DNA from 3 places in the Bacillus sp. Brlt_9 genome. Region 2 is predicted to be linked to each of the others. Evidence: predicted binding sites of a transcription regulator. Region 2 holds the regulator's gene; each other region holds the start of a gene.

Region 1 (2,209 bases), on a different contig from region 2:
TTAGATTTTTCATCTTTACCGCCGTTAATCGCATATAGTAATGCTTTTGCTAAGTTTGCACGTGCGCCGAAGAACTGCATTTGTTTACCAATTCTCATTGCAGATACACAACAAGCAATTCCGTAGTCATCGCCGTAGTCAGCACGCATAATGTCATCATTTTCATATTGAATTGCTGATGTTTTAATAGACATTTTTGCACAGTAGTTTTTAAAGTTCTGTGGTAATTGTTTAGACCAAAGAACTGTTAAGTTTGGTTCTGGAGCTGGTCCTAAATTATCTAATGTATGCAAGAAACGGAATGAGTTCTTTGTTACTAATGGACGGCCATCTAATGCCATACCACCAATAGACTCAGTTACCCAAGTTGGGTCACCAGAGAATAATTCATTATAATCAGGTGTTCTTGCAAATTTCACAAGACGCAATTTCATAATGAAGTGATCCACAATTTCTTGTACTTCTTCTTCTGTTAAAGTACCATTTGCTAAATCTCTTTCAATATAAATATCTAAGAATGTAGAAGTACGTCCAAGACTCATTGCAGCTCCGTTTTGCTCTTTAATTGCTGCAAGATATGCGAAGTATAACCATTGGAATGCTTCTTGCGCGTTTGTTGCTGGCTTAGAAATATCAAAGCCATGAGAAGCAGCCATTTGTTTTAACTCTTGAAGTGCACGCATTTGCTCAGATAACTCTTCGCGTAAACGCATTGTATCTTCGCTCATTACACCGCCAGTTAAATTTAAATCTGCTTTTTTCGCTTCAATTAAATGATCAATACCATATAACGCTACGCGTCGATAGTCACCGATAATACGTCCACGTCCGTATGCATCTGGAAGACCAGTAATTACACCTGATTTACGTGCATTTCTCATTTCTGGTGTATAAGCATCGAATACACCTTGGTTATGAGTTTTTCTCCAGTCTCTGAAAATACGACTAAGTTCTTTATCCATTTCGTATCCATAAGATTCACAAGCTTGTTCCGCCATACGAATACCACCATATGGTTGTAAAGAACGTTTAAATGGTTTTTCAGTTTGGAAACCGACTACTTTTTCAATATCTTTATTTAAATATCCTGGTTCATGTGATGTAATAGAAGAAACAATTTTTGTATCCATATCAAGAACGCCACCGTTTTCACGTTCTTTTGTTGTTAAATCCATTACTTGATCCCAAAGTTGTTTCGTTGCTTCAGTTGCTCCCGCTAAGAAAGATTCATCTCCTTCGAAAACGTTTACATTATTTAAAATGAAATCGCGAACATCAATCTCTGCTTTCCATTTTTCACCTTTAAAGTTTTCCCATGCGTTTTTAACATTTTCTAATACTTGAGTCATCCTAATCTCCTCCATTTTTGATTAGTACAGGACTAAGATTTTTTATATAACAGCTTACACACTTAGAATACTACTTTTTGGCGAAAGTGAACGAAATAGTTGTGACATGTTTGTGAAATGTTGAGCAAACTACTATATGTATAGTGTTAACTTCACTTAAAAGTCTTTATAATTAACCCTTCCCTTAATTGTATTTTTTTGGTATCCTTATATACGAGTCCTATTTTGTAATATAAGAACAATACCCATTGTAGAGCTGTAATACTCTTATCTCCTAATCTGTTATAGTTTTTATAACAGAACAAAAAGTGTACATATGTTGTACACTTTTTTTGTTACTACTCTAAAACATCTCTTTTTCTATTCCCATCATAGAATCCACCACGACTGCCTTCTAATGCAATTAATTGCTCTAATCCTTCTATATGATCACCTACAATTCGCAAAACAGCTGGAGGATGGCCTATTTTTGCAAAATGTTCACTAAGGCGAATACGGTTCATCTTATCGACCTCTACACGACTTACACATGCAATCTCGAATCCCGACAAAATCGCTTTCACTTGTGCTACACAAGGTGAGAGTAAAGATCTATAACCGATTTCTTTCAAGCACTTACGACTAAACGCATTCGGTACAGCAATAAGAGATCCTACTCCTAGATCTTTTCTATCACAAGCTAAATTTAATGCATATTTAAATGCAGTTACAAGATGAAGTGGTACTCTTAACTCTAAATAATGATTTAGGTCATTTAATGCGACATCCATTCCATCTGCAATAGCTTTTGCGAAAGGATATAACTCCCTAGCCGGGATAACAAAGTCGCCGTCTATAAACAGCACAATATCCCCTTTTGC
Region 2 (2,209 bases):
TATATCTATAATAGGACCTATTTTGGAAGAAATCGTATTTAGAAAAATTTTATTTGGTACACTTTATAAGAAGTTCAACTTCTTTATTGCTGCTATTATTAGTTCTCTCGTATTCGCAGCAATTCATTTTGATTTCACTCACTTATTGGTATACACTTCTATGGGACTCGTATTCGCCTTTTTATATGTAAAAACGAAGCGTATTATCGTCCCTATCGCAGCTCATGTTGCAATGAATACATTAGTTGCAGTTGCTCAAGTTTTAATGAGCAATGAACAAATTCAAGAAATGATTAAAGAAGCTGAAAAAATGCAAGGCTTTATCGGAGGATTTTTATGAGAAACTCACCATTGTTCATGGCTGCATTGTACTTCCTTCTAGGATGTATCTTTACCCGCTTCGCCATTACAAACGTAACAGATACAATTTGGAATATGTGGACAATACTATTTGCAGTTATGGCAACAATTGATTTTAATTTGGCACTTCGCCTTATCTTAGTTAAATTCACAAAGAAAAAACAATAATAAAACGCAGAGGAAGCGACCTCTGCGTTTTATTGTGGATAATTCTTCAAAAAGTAAACAAGTGTTTGTAACTCTACTGCTAAATCAATATGATGAATTCTTATATTGTCTGACACATTTAAGCGTGCTGGTGTGAAATTTAAAATACCATGCACACTAGTTTCAGCTAATCTATCTGCTACAGATTGTGCTACTGTAGCTGGTACTGTTAATATTGCCACTTGTATATCAGTTGATAGACGTTCTTCTAATTCATCTAAATGATATACAGGAATACCCCCGATTTCTGTTCCAACTTTCTCTTCACTAACGTCAAACGCCATTTCAATTTTTGTATTATTGTTTTTCGTGAAATTATAATGTAAGAAAGCGGTCCCTAAATTACCTACTCCAATAAGTGCTACACGTGTTATATCATCTTGGTCGAGTGTTTCACGGAAAAATGATAATAAATAATTTACGTTATATCCATATCCTTTTTTCCCTAACGCTCCAAAGTATGAGAAATCTCTTCGAATCGTTGCGGAATCAACTTTTACCGCTTCACTTAATTCGGCTGATGAAACACGTTGCTTACCAGATAGAGATAAATTTTGGATAAATCGATAGTATAGAGGCAATCTCTTAGCAGTGGCTTGTGGAATTTTCTGCTGATCCATATAACCTCTCCTCTCTTCCTATCTTTATTCATATGCTTTAATCAAATACAGAAGTTTAGCACTTATTAAATTCCTTGTATAATAGAAAGAAGAAGTATTCTCTCTGTATTTTAAACTATACACTATTTTTAGTATGATTGAGAAATATAAACATGGCAAAGTTAAGAAATTATTTGAGGTGAAAACATTGATTTTATTACAAGTAAACGCGCTTTCGAAATTATACGGTGCAGAAACGATTCTTGCAAACATAAAATTGGAAGTTCAAACGAAAGATCGTATCGCATTAGTCGGACGAAATGGAGCCGGAAAATCTACATTATTAAAAATAATAGCTGGTGAGTTATCTCATGATGGTGGCGAAATTATAAAACCGAAAGATGTCTCAATCGGATATTTAGCTCAAAATACCGGGTTAGAAACGTCTTTAACAATTTGGGATGAAATGTTAACCGTCTTTACACACTTGCAGCAAATGGAGACAAAACTTCGAAGGCTAGAGCAAGAGATGGGAAAAGAAGAAAACTTTTCAAACGAGGCTATATATGAACGATTATTAGCTGACTATGACCAATTACAATTAGATTATAAAGATCAAGGTGGCTATCAGTACGAAGCAGATATCCGTTCGATTTTAAGTGGTCTTGGCTTCCCAGTTGAAACGCACCAGACGACAATTTCCACATTAAGTGGTGGACAAAAAACACGATTAGCTCTCGGTAAATTATTATTAACGAAACCAGACTTACTTATTTTGGACGAGCCTACAAACCATTTAGATATCGAAACATTAACATGGCTTGAACAATATTTACAAGGCTATCCTGGCGCAATACTAATCGTTTCCCATGACCGTTATTTCTTAGATAAACTCGTTACACAAGTATATGAAATTTCGAATAAAGAAAGCAGACGATTTGTTGGTAACTACAGTAAATATTTAGATTTAAAATCAGCACTATACGAGCAAGAAATGAAACGTTATGAAAAACAACAAGATGAAATCGCTAAGCTTGAGGACT
Region 3 (2,209 bases), on a different contig from region 2:
TATTTTACACATCATATGGAACTTACTTGTGAGTATAAGTGTGATTGTGTCTCTATAAAAATAAATACATAACCAGTATAAAAGATGAATGGCTTAGCTATTCATCTTTTATTTTGTATGCACGTGAAAAAGTTAATTCATGTATACAATCAAAAAAGAGCTAAATACTAACAGTGAACGAATAAAGAAAGGTAGGAGTATCCTATGCAAAACTTAACAGAGCTTGAAGTAGAAAACTTACGTCATTTGATCGGTGGACACGCAACAATTATTAACAAGTTGGAGCAGTATGCACAGACGTGTACAGATCCACAACTGAAACAAATGTTACAAAAGGATGCGCAAGATGCACGAAATACGAAGCAACAATTAATGACTTTCCTAGGATAGGAGGAAGCGGAACATGAATGAAAAAGATATGGTAAATGATTATTTAGCAGGATTAAATGCAAGTTTAACGAGTTATGCAAATTATATTTCTCAGTCTGATAATGAACAATTACATCAAACGTTAATCCAAATTCGTAATCAAGATGAGATGCGCCAACGTAATATGTATGAGTACGCAAAGCAAAAAAATTATTATAAACCAGCTGCACCCGCGAATCCAATGATTGTCCAGCAATTAAAAGGTCAATTAAGTGCAGAATAATGGGATGAAAAAACGGGCGAATGAAGTCGCTCGTTTTTTTCTTTTGTGTATGTCAATAAATATATAATAAATATTTTTCCAGTTGTAACAAATATGACGAAAATTGAATATAACAATTCACAAAAAGGACAAAAACTTTGTTCAATAATTCACAAACTATCCATGGTTTCTATCGTGAGAACCTCTATAATGAAGAGTGTAAAGAACAAAAAAATAGATTACATGATCAATTAGGAGAGATTGCTATGAAACGAAATACAAGAAAAATTGCAATTATCGGTACTGGATTAGTTGGATCAAGTTGTGCATATTCCATTGTCAATCAAGGCATTTGCGAAGAGCTATTATTAATTGATATAAATCATGAACGTGCAGTTGGGGAAGCAATGGATTTATCACACTGCATTAACTTTACAAATACAAGAACAAAAGTATATGCAGGAAGTTATGAAGACTGCAAAGATATGGACATTGTTATTATTACAGCAGGACCAGCGCCAAAACCAGGGCAAAGTCGCTTAGATACTTTAGGAGCAAGCGCAAAGATTATGGAAAGTGTTGTTGGCGGCGTAATGGAAAGTGGATTTGATGGTATTTTCTTACTTGCATCGAACCCAGTTGATATTATTACATATCAAGTTTGGAAATTATCTGGATTACCTAGAAATCGTGTAATCGGTACTGGTACATCACTAGATTCTTCTCGCTTACGAACAATTTTATCTGAAATGTTACATGTAGATCCTCGCAGTATTCACGGGTATTCATTAGGGGAACATGGTGATTCTCAAATGGTTGCTTGGTCACACGTAACTGTTGGTGGAAAACCAATTCTGCAAATTTTAGAAGAACAAAAAGAACGATTTGGTGAAATAGATTTAGATGAAATTGTTGAGAAGACTGCAAAAGCTGGATGGGAAATTTATAAACGAAAAGGTACTACTTATTACGGAATCGGAAATTCTCTAGCATATATTGCGAGTTCAATCTTTAACGATGATCACCGTGTCATTGCTGTATCGGCCATTTTAGATGGGGAGTACGGTGAATATGATATTTGTACAGGAGTACCAGCTATTATTACTAGAGATGGTATGAAAGAAGTTGTAGAACTAAACTTAACAGAGGATGAAGAATCTCGATTCGCAAAATCAAACGATATTTTACGTGATTATATGAAAACAATTGGTTACTAACTTATAGGAGAAGGTGAAACAAATGAAGGAATATATAATGTCTCGTGTATTTAAAGCGTCAGCTGGAATCGCGCAAGGTATTTTCGTATCCCTTGGAATTGGTTTACTAATCGAAAATATAGGAAGAATTGTTGATATTCCGTTGCTTATTACAATCGGAGTTGTTGCAAAATCACTTATGGCACCAGCCATTGGTGCCGGAATTGCTTTTATGCTCGGTGCAAATGGTCTTGTAATCTTCTCGGCTATGGTAGCTGGAGCGATTGGTGCTGGATCCATTTCAATTACTGAAGCAGGTCTAATTATTAAAACAGGTGAGCCAATTGGTGCATTATTAACAGCGACTTTAGCTGTATATATT

What was found. Region 2 encodes Rex, which represses fermentation and respiration genes when NADH is low (regulators of the CRP and FNR family bind a similar motif). Its sites were predicted from a motif close to TTGTGAAATATTTCACAA; they were not measured.
Region 1: the regulator Rex is predicted to act here: its motif matches at 1,460-1,477, upstream of pflB (formate C-acetyltransferase).
Region 3: the regulator Rex is predicted to act here: its motif matches at 790-807, upstream of VF726_RS30535 (L-lactate dehydrogenase).

What each region holds. Positions count from the first base shown of each region.
Region 1 is NZ_JAYJLO010000008.1:176,443-178,651, reverse strand. It holds gene pflB (formate C-acetyltransferase) at 1-1,349, opposite strand, end outside; gene VF726_RS25225 (glycosyltransferase family 2 protein) at 1,688-2,209, opposite strand, start outside.
Region 2 is NZ_JAYJLO010000023.1:11,029-13,237, forward strand. It holds gene VF726_RS31140 (CPBP family intramembrane glutamic endopeptidase) at 1-340, shown strand, start outside; gene VF726_RS31145 (YdiK family protein) at 337-528, shown strand; gene VF726_RS31150 (redox-sensing transcriptional repressor Rex) at 558-1,187, opposite strand; gene VF726_RS31155 (ABC-F family ATP-binding cassette domain-containing protein) at 1,375-2,209, shown strand, end outside.
Region 3 is NZ_JAYJLO010000019.1:26,004-28,212, reverse strand. It holds gene VF726_RS30550 (lysostaphin resistance A-like protein) at 1-58, shown strand, start outside; gene VF726_RS30545 (hypothetical protein) at 205-390, shown strand; gene VF726_RS30540 (spore coat protein) at 404-652, shown strand; gene VF726_RS30535 (L-lactate dehydrogenase) at 898-1,848, shown strand; gene VF726_RS30530 (PTS transporter subunit IIC) at 1,871-2,209, shown strand, end outside.